2 regions of the Actinomadura graeca genome follow, and region 2 is predicted to be linked to the other one. Evidence: predicted binding sites of a transcription regulator. Region 2 holds the regulator's gene; the other holds the start of a gene.
What was found. The regulator LexA, encoded in region 2, represses DNA repair genes until DNA is damaged. The targets are predictions, from matches to a motif close to TCGAACANNTGTTCGA.
Positions count from the first base shown of each region.

Region 1: a site for LexA is predicted at 2,341-2,356, ahead of AGRA3207_RS34145 (SAV_6107 family HEPN domain-containing protein). Genes of this name have one in related genera too.

Region 1 is NZ_CP059572.1:7,664,460-7,669,320, forward strand. It holds gene AGRA3207_RS34125 (hypothetical protein) at 1-545, opposite strand, end outside; gene AGRA3207_RS34130 (arsenate reductase family protein) at 601-951, opposite strand; gene AGRA3207_RS34135 (YbaK/EbsC family protein) at 974-1,438, opposite strand; gene AGRA3207_RS34140 (L,D-transpeptidase family protein) at 1,483-2,250, shown strand; gene AGRA3207_RS34145 (SAV_6107 family HEPN domain-containing protein) at 2,496-2,990, shown strand; gene AGRA3207_RS34150 (PIG-L deacetylase family protein) at 3,316-4,092, shown strand; gene bldD (transcriptional regulator BldD) at 4,317-4,811, opposite strand.
Region 2 is NZ_CP059572.1:1,781,102-1,785,962, reverse strand. It holds gene leuS (leucine--tRNA ligase) at 92-2,560, shown strand; gene lexA (transcriptional repressor LexA) at 2,610-3,308, opposite strand; gene AGRA3207_RS08255 (LysM peptidoglycan-binding domain-containing protein) at 3,483-3,815, shown strand.

The DNA of each region.
Region 1 (4,861 bases), 3.1 Mb from region 2:
GTGTAGTCGGGGTCGTCGCTGTTGGCCTTGAGATGCTTCCACACCTGGCCGGGGACGGGCCGCCCGTCCTGGATCGCCGCCGCCACGGCCAAGGCGTCGCTCTTGGCCGCCTTGGACGCCGTCTGCCGGTCCGGGAAGTTGCCCAGGTCGCCGGCGCCCCTCGACGTGGGCGGCGCCTGGCGCCTCGGCGGGCGGACCGGGTGGGCCGCCCCCGTCTTCCCGGGCCTCGGCACACCGGCCGAGGGCGACGGCGAGGGCGCCGGGACCGGCGGCTTGTCGGGGCCGCCGCCGTCCGGGTGCGTGATCGCGTAGTTGTAGCGGCGGGTCAGCATCCCGAGCTGGTCCGCGGCCCACTGCGCCACCTGGTCGGCCTGCCGGTACCCCGTCGTCTGCACGCCCGGCGGCGGCCGGTGCCCGTTCAGCCACCCCTGGATCGCGTTCTGCGCGTCCTGGAGCTGTTTGATCACCTGGTTGAGCGCGGGCGGATCGATCCCGCGGAACGCGGGGTCGCGCGCGGCCGGGCCCGTGCGCATCTGCGCGGTCATCGCCCCTCCGAGGTCACCGGACGTCGTGGCTCAGTTCCCCAGAATCACACCGGCGTCACTGGCTGTCGAGGGCCCGCCGTACCGATTCGGCATCACGTGCCACCACCGCGCCCCCGCCGGTCACGACGATCGGACGCTGGATCAGCACCGGGTTCGCCACGAGGATCTCGATCCACCGCGTCCGGTCGTGCTCCAGATCCTTCAACCCGAGCTCCTTGGCGGCGGGCTCGTTCAGCCTCGCGACCTCCCACGGCTCCATGCCGAGCCGGGTGAGGACCGCGTCCAGCTCCCGCGCGGCGGGCGGCTCGTCCAGGTAGCGGCGCTCGGTGTACTCGACGCCCGCCTCGTCCAGCGCCGCCTTCGCCGCGCGGCTCTTCGAGCAGCGCGGATTGTGCCAGATCTCCATGCCGTCTCCGCCCGATCCCACGTCAGCCCACCTCCGCCGGGGTGCCCCCGGTGATCTTCAGCAGTTCCCCGTACGAGGTCGGGAACACGGTGTGCGGATGCCCGCCCGCGGCCCAGACCTCGGTGTACCGGTCCAGCCAGACGTCCACGAGCGTACGGATCGGCGCGGGATGCCCCAGCGGCGCGACACCCCCGATCGGCTGCCCCGTCGCGTCCCGGACGAACTCCGGCGTCGCCCTCCGCACCTTCTCCGCGCCGACGAGCGCGGCGACCCGGGCGGTATCGACCCGGTGCGCGCCGCTCGTCAGCACCAGCAGCGGCACGCCGTCCGCGTCGAAGACCAGGCTGTTGGCGATGGCCCCGACCTCGCAGCCCAGCTGGTCGGCGGCCGCCTGCGCCGTCCGGGCCGAGCCGGGCAGCTCCACGATCTTCCCGGCCGCCCCTTGACCTTCCAGCGCCCGCGCGACACGTTCGGCATTCGGATGCATGGGAAGCACTTTAAGGTCAGCGGTAAGCGAGGAGACCGATGGGTATGCGGAAGAGCGCTGCACTGCTGATCCCGATCGTCCTGCTGGCAAGCGCGTGCGAGCCCGTGAAGGAGAGGGCGGGCGAGGCCGCCTCGCCCGCGCCGGAACGGTCGTCCTCCAAGCGGCCCCGGCCCAAGCGCCCGGCCACGCATCGCACGCTCAAGCCCGGTGCGGAGGGCCCCGACGTCAAGGCCCTCCAACGCCGCCTCACAGACCTGCGCTATGACCCGGGCAAGGCGGACGGGCAGTACGGGCCGTCCACACGGCTCGCGGTGTGGGCGTTCCAAGCCGTCAACCGCCTCAAGCAGACGGGCACGCTGGGCAAGAGCTTCTGGAAGGCCCTGGACCACCCACGGCAACCGCGTCCCATGGCCAGGCGCCATGAGGCCGACCGTGTGGACGTGGACCTGCGCCGCCAGTACCTCGTCCTCTACAAGGACGGGAAGCCGCGGCTCATCACGCACATCTCGTCCGGGTCGGGGGAGTACTACTGCGCGAAGGACCGCGGTGCGACCGTCCCCCGCTGCCGCTACGCCACGACCGGCACGGGCGACTTCCGGACGGGCCGCCGCGCCTCGGGCTGGGAGACCTCGCCGCTCGGACGGCTCTACAACCCGGTGTACTTCAACGGCGGCATCGCCTTCCACGGCGCCCTGGACGTGCCCCGCCTCCCGGCCTCGCACGGCTGCGTGCGGATGCCGATGCACGTCGCCGGGTACTTCCCGCGCCTGGTCGGCACGGGTGTCCCGGTCCACGTCCGCCGCCCGGCGTGACGCGCCGTCATCACCCCTCTGACCTGCGGAAACCGTCACCTGTTCGAACACGTTGACGAATCGCTCCGGGGACGGTTTACTGTGAATGCGTCGAACTTATGTTCGACGTGGTGCGGGACTCGCGGCCCGTGCCAGGGCGACGTCCCCGCCCGGAGGCAGCGCGATGCGCCGGGCGGGACGGACGGCCGGGCGGAGTGAGGGGAAGCTCTCCGCCCGGCCGGCCCGAGCCCCGGAAGGAGGCAGTCATGTCCGGAACGACGACCGCACGCGGAGTCCACTCCGCCGCCCAGTCCGTCCCGCCGAGCCCGCGCCACCGGCCGATGCCCGCACCCCGCCCGGCCCACACCGCCGTCGGGCAGATCCAGGCCGCCCGGATGGGCCTGGCCGAGGCCGCCGAGGCCACCTCGCCCGCCGTCCGCTACGTCTGCGCCCACCTGGCGGCGCTGCGCGCCGCCGCGGCCGTCCTGGCGTCCAGGGAGCCGCTGGAGACGCACCGCCGCGGCCGCCCCCGCAGCGTCTGGGTGCTGCTGCCCGAGGCCGAGCCGGCACTGCGCGAGTGGGCCGCCTTCTTCGCCGCCGGCGCCGACAAGCGCGCCGCCGCCGAGGCGGGCCTCCCGCGCGCGGTGACCCCGCGCGAGGCCGAGGAGCTCCTGCACGACGCGGGCGTGTTCGTCTCCCTCGTCGAGGACACCCTCGGCGTCACCAGCCAGCCCACCCTCCCGATCCCCGAAGCGAGCTGAGCCGCTCCCGGGCCGTCCCTCCGACCTCCTTAGGGACGGCCATGCCGAAGACCGGGGCCGCCGCCCCGCCGTCTCCCACCACGGGCGGCGCCCCCGGTCTCCGGCGCCCCCCGTGACGATCGCCCCAGCGGCGCCCGCTCCACCAAGCCGCCCCGCCGCCGCGACCCGACCCCGGATCATCCCCGCGCCGCGCTCCCCGCGCCGCGCTCCCCGCGCCGCGCTCCCCGCGCCGCGCTCCTGCTTCCGCGTTGGGCGAGCACACCGTGGACGTCCTGGCGTGCGGGGACGCCGCAGGGGCGTGACGCCGGGCCCTGACAATGGGGCGATGGCGACCATCGTGGCGTTCCACGCCCATCCCGACGACGAGGTGCTCCTCACCGGCGGCACCCTCGCCCGCGCGGCGGCGGAGGGGCATCGCGTGGTGATCGTGGTGGCCACGGACGGCGTCATGGGCGCCGCGTCCGGGGTCCGGCTGGACGAGCTGCGCGCGAGCGCGGCGATCCTCGGCGCCCACCGGGTCGAGCACCTCGGTTACGCCGACAGCGGCCACGGCGCGGTGCTCTACCCCGACCCGCCGGGGCGGACGCGGTTCGTCCGCGCGGACACCGAAGAGGCCGCGGCGCGGCTGGCGTCCGTCCTGCGGGAGGAGAGGCCCGACGCGCTCCTCGGCTACGACGCCAACGGCGGCTACGGCCACCGGGACCACGTCAAGGTGCACGAGGTGGGCCACCGCGCCGCCGAGATGGCGGGGGTCCGGACGGTCTTGGAGGCGACGATGCCGCGCGACGCGGTCGAGCGGCTCGCGCGCCTCATCCGGCTGGCGCGCATCCCGTTCCCGTACGACGCCGGGGCGCTCAGGGCCGCTTACAGCCCGGCCTCGGCCATCACGCACCGGGTGGACGTCGGCCGCTTCGCCCGGCAGAAGCAGGCGGCCCTCGCCGCGCACGGCACCGCGTTGCGCGGGGACGGACGCGGCGCGGCGGTGATGCGCGCGGCCGTCCGGCTTCCCGTGCCCGTCTTCGGGCTCCTGCTGGGACGTGAGTGGTTCATCCGGCGGCGTCCCGGCCCCGGGGGACGCGGAGAAGCCGCAGAGCGGCCGTAGGAGCCGTCTGAGCGCGCCGGGTGATCCCAGTGGTGCCCGCGGGGGCTGTCGGGCGCCTGGGGGCCTCTGCGGGCCGGGGAGGGCGTTTCCGGCCCGCCGTCACCGGCCGCGGACCCCGTCATCGTCCGACACGGGGTGGTATGTCCGATCGGCCCGTAGTGGCGCAATCGAACGGGGCCCGCCGCGATACGGCAGGCCCCGGTTGGTGCGAAGGTGCGGGCGGATCAGAACGACTCGACGGCGCGGCGCGCCTCCGGGTCGAGGACGCCCCAGGTGATGAGCTCTTCGGTCAGCTCGTTCGGGGACTTGTCGTAGATGACCGCGAGTGAACGCAGGTCTTCCTGGCGGATGGACAAAACCTTTCCGTTGTAGTCGCCCCGCTGGCTCTGGATCGTCGCGGCGTAACGGGCGAGAGGACCGGCCTTGTCTTTCGGAAGCTGCTGCAGCCGCTCGAGGTCGATCACGAGCTTGGGTGTAGGCCCGAGCGGGCTCGGCGCGGCTCCGCCGGGCAGCAACTCGGAAACCGGCACGCCGTAGAAATCGGCGAGCTCGGCCAGCTTCTGAACGGTGACGGCGCGGTCGCCCCGCTCGTACGAACCCACGACGACGGCCTTCCAGCGGCCGCGGGACTTCTCCTCCACACCGTGCAGGGACAGGCCCTGCTGGGTGCGGATGGCGCGCAGGCGCGCGCCGAGAGCCTTAGCGTATTCAGACGGCATTCTGCGGCCCCCCAGGCTCACTTTCGTCGTCGTCGGACCCCGGCGGTCGC
Region 2 (4,861 bases):
GTCAGCGTGGTGGCCCCTCCTGTGCGAGGGGCCGTTTCATGTCGGCGGGCGGTCTGGCGACCCTCTTGAGCAGAATGCGGAGCCTGGAAGCGTGAGCAGCGACGAGCATTACGACCCACGGGCGGTTCAGGACAAGTGGCAGGCCCGCTGGGCGGAGCTCGACCCGTTCAAGGCCGTGGAGGACGACGACGGCCGGGAGCGGCGCTACGCGCTGGACATGTTCCCCTACCCCAGCGGTGACCTGCACATGGGTCACGCCGAGGCGTTCGCGATCGGCGACGTCGTCGCGCGCTACTGGTTCCAGCGCGGGTACAACGTCCTGCACCCCATCGGCTGGGACTCCTTCGGCCTGCCCGCCGAGAACGCCGCGATCAAGCGCGACTCCCACCCCGCCGAGTGGACGTACGCCAACATCGACACGCAGGCGGCGTCGTTCCGCCGGTACGCGCCGTCCTTCGACTGGTCGCGGCGGCTGCACACCTCCGACCCCGAGTACTACAAGTGGACGCAGTGGCTGTTCCTGCGCCTGTACGACCGGGGCCTGGCCTACCGCAAGGGCGGCCACGTCAACTGGTGCCCCAAGGACCAGACCGTCCTGGCCAACGAGCAGGTCGTCGGCGGGCACTGCGAGCGCTGCGGCACGCTGGTCGAGAAGCGCGTCCTGACCCAGTGGTACTTCAAGATCACCGACTACGCCGACCGGCTGCTGGACGACATGGAGCAGCTGGAGGGCAAGTGGCCCGAGCGCGTCCTGCTGATGCAGCGCAACTGGATCGGCCGCTCCACCGGCGCCGACGTCGACTTCGTGATCGAGGGGCGGGACGAGCCCGTCACCGTCTACACCACCCGCCCCGACACCCTGTACGGCGCGACGTTCATGGTCGTCGCCGCCGACGCCGCCCTGGCGGAGGAGGTCTGCGCCCCCGACCAGCGCGCCGCGTTCGAGGCCTACCGCGAGGAGGTCTCCCGCGAGAGCGAGATCGAGCGGCTGTCCGCCGAGCGTGAGAAGACCGGCGTGTTCCTGGGCCGGTACGCGGTCAACCCGGTGAACGGGGAGCGGCTGCCGGTCTGGGCGTCCGACTACGTCCTGGCCGAGTACGGGCACGGCGCGATCATGGCGGTGCCCGCGCACGACCAGCGCGACCTGGACTTCGCGCTGAAGTTCGGCCTGCCCGTCCGGGTCGTGGTCGAGACCGGGCAGGCCGACCCGGCCGAGACCGGCGTCGCCACCCCCGGCGACGGCGCGATCGTCAACTCCGGCCCCATCGACGGGCTGGTGAAGGCCGACGCCATCGCCCGGATCGTCGAGATCCTGGAGGAGCACGGCACCGGCCGCGCCTCCGTCAACTTCCGCCTGCGCGACTGGCTGGTCTCCCGCCAGCGGTTCTGGGGCTGCCCGATCCCGATCGTCCACTGTGAGGCGTGCGGGGAGGTCCCCGTCCCCGACGAGCAGCTGCCGGTGACGCTGCCCGAGGGGCTGCGCGGCGCCGACCTGGCGCCCAAGGGCACCTCGCCGCTGGCCGCCGCGTCGGCCTGGGCGGACGTCGAGTGCCCCAAGTGCGGCGGCGCCGCCAGGCGCGACACCGACACCATGGACACCTTCGTCGACTCGTCCTGGTACTACTACCGCTACTGCTCCCCGGGCTACGAGGACGGCCCGTTCGACACCGAGCAGGTCCGCAAGTGGATGCCGGTCGACCAGTACACCGGCGGCGTCGAGCACGCCATCCTGCACCTGCTGTACAGCCGGTTCTTCACCAAGGTCCTGTACGACATGGGCCTGGTCGGCTTCACCGAGCCGTTCAACCGGCTGCTGAACCAGGGGCAGGTGATCCTGAACGGCAGCGGTATGTCCAAGTCCACCGGGAACCTGGTCGACCTGGGCGAGCAGATCGGCGAGTTCGGCGTGGACGTCGTCCGGCTGGCGATGCTGTTCTCCGGGCCGCCGGAGGACGACATCGACTGGGCGGACGTGTCCCCGCACGGCATGTCCAAGTTCCTGGCCCGCGTCCACCGGATCGCCGCCGAGGTCGCCTCGCCGCCCGGAACCGACCCCGCGTCCGGCTCCACCACGCTGCGGCGCGCCACCGCCCGCGCCGTCGACGAGGCCACCAAGCTGGTCGAGGCGCAGCGCTTCAACGTCGCCATCGCGCGGATCATGGAGCTGGTCACCGCGACCCGCAAGGCCATCGACTCCGGGCCCGGCGCCGCCGACCCCGCCGTCCGCGAGGCCGCCGAGGCGATGGCGGTGCTGCTGTCGCTGTTCGCCCCCTACACCGCCGACGAGACGTGGGAGCTGCTGGGACGCACCGCGCCGGTGATCCGCGCGGGCTGGCCGTCGGCCGACCCCGCGCTGCTGGTGGAGGAGTCGGTCACCTGCGTCGTCCAGGTCGCGGGCAAGGTCCGCGACCGGCTCGACGTCGCGCCCGGCATCGCCGGCGAGGAGCTGGAACGGCTGGCCCTGGCCTCCGCCAGGGTCCAGGAGGCCCTGGGCGGCGCCGAGATCGCCAAGATCATCGTGCGTGCGCCCAAGATCGTCAACATCGTGCCCAAGCGCTAGCGCCGGGGCGGCCGCCGGTCCACCGGCGGCCGCCTCCGCGGCGCGTGCGTCACATCTTGCGGAGCACCGCCACGACCCGGCCGAGCACCGACGCCTCGTCGCCGGGGATCGGCTCGTAGGCGGGGTTCTGCGGCATCAGCCAGATGTGGCCGTCCTTGCGCTTGAAGGTCTTGACCGTCGCCTCGCCGTCGATCATGGCGGCGACGATGTCGCCCTGCTCGGCCACCGGCTGCTGCCGGACGACGACCCAGTCGCCGTCGGCGATCGCGGCCTCGATCATCGAGTCCCCGGTGACCTTCAGCAGGAAGTGCGTGCCCTCGCCCACGAGCTGCTTGGGCAGCGTGAACACGTCCTCGACGGCCTCCTCGGCCAGGATCGGCCCACCGGCGGCGATCCGGCCGACGAGCGGCACGTAGGCGGGCGCGGGCTGCGTCGGGGACCGCTGGCCGCCGACCGCGTCGAAGGAGTCGGGCTCCGTGCGCACGGGGGTCGCCCCGGGCACCCGCACCTCGACCGCCCGCGGGCGGTTGGGGTCGCGCCGCAGGAAACCCTTGCGCTGGAGCGCCCGGAGCTGGTGCGACACGCTGGAGGTGCTGGTCAGACCCACCGCCTCGCCGATCTCGCGCATCGAGGGCGGGTATCCGCGGCGCTGGACCGAGTCGCGGATCACCTCCAGCACCATGCGCTGCCGCTGCGTCAGCCCCGTCTCGTCCATGGGCCCGTCGGGCAGCTCCCGGACCTTGCTCATCGCTCGTCGCCTCCCGGGCGCCTCGATCCGTCACTCCTCGTCATGTGACGTTATCGCGTCCGGACGGGATGATCAAACAATTGTTCGAAGATGTACTCGCGTTTTGTCGTCGGTCTGCGGTAGAACTTCGTACAGGCGTTCGATCGAAAATCCATTCGACGTCGGGAGGGCGAGATGTCCGGTTCGGCCCATGAACACGCGCCGCTGCGGTTGACGCGGCGTGGTCGCGCGGTCGTCGTCTGCCTCGCCGCCGCCATCATCCTGCCGCTCCTCTGGCTCACGGTCGGCCCCGGGGCCCTGGCCGGCGGACGGGACGCCCGTCCCGGCCCTTCGGGACCGGGGGAGACGGTCGTCGTGGGCCCCGGCGAGACGCTCTGGGAGATCGCCTCCGCCTCCGACCCCGACGCCGACCCCCGCCTCGTCGTCCAGCGCATCATCGACCTCAACGGCCTCGGTGGCGACCCCACCGTCCAACCCGGCCAACGGCTACGCCTCCCCGCGCGCTGACCCGCCCGGACCGCCCCACTCCGAGCCTCATACCGCCGCCCATCCCACGCCAGACGTCACCGCTACGCCACCCAACACCACACGCCTCTGCCCAAGGCTCCCGCGCCTCCGCCCGAGGCCCCGCGCCGCCGCCGGGCCTTGCGCCCCCCGCCCGGGGGCCGCGCGCCTCCGCGTAAGGGCCGCGCGCCTCTGCCTGAGAGTCTTGCGTCTTCTGCATGGGGACTGCGCGTCTCCGCCTGAGGGCCGCGCGCCGCCGCCGGGCCTCGTTCCCCCCCGTCGGGGGTTGCGCGCCTCTGCCTGAGGCTCCCGCGCTTCCGCCTGATGACCGTGCGCCTCTGCCTGAGGGTCTTGCGTCTTCTGCATGGGTGCTGCGCGTCTCCGCCTGAGGGCCGCGCGCCGCCGCCGGGCCTTGCGTCCCCCCGCTCGGGGCCCGCGCGCCTTCGCGGGAGAGGCGCGCAGCCGCCGAGCCTCGCGCCCCCGCTTGGGGCCGCGCGTCTCCATCTGAGGGCCCCGCGTCTCTGCCTGAGGCTCCCGCGTCTCTGCCTGAGGATCTTGCGTCTCTGCCTGGGGACTGCGCGCCTCCGTCTGAGGGCCCCGCGCCTCCGCCGGGCCTGGCGCCCCCCGCCCGGGGGGCCGCGCGCCTCCGCCGGGGCCTGCGCCCGTCCGCATGAGGCCCGCGCATCTCCGCCGGGCCTCGTCCCCCCGCCTGGGGCAGCGCGCCTCCGCCGGGCCTTGCGCCTTGTGCGGTGCCGTCTGATACCACCCGCCGCGGCTTCCGGGTTTTGTGGAGGCCGCGAGTTACGCCCAGTCCCGCCCGTCTCGTCGGCTGCCGCGGACCTGGGGTGTCCAGGCCGGGCGCGGGTCCGCTCACGAGGCCGCGACACGCCCGGAGCAAGATCATTGAGATGCCCGTGCGGGCGGGACGGACGTGGGCGATGTGACGCGGGTCAACGTCCGAGGTCCCCCGGCAGGTTGCGTACGCCTGCGCGTCCCCGTACGGTTGACCACAACATCTAGTAGTGACACCGATGTACTTCACCTATATA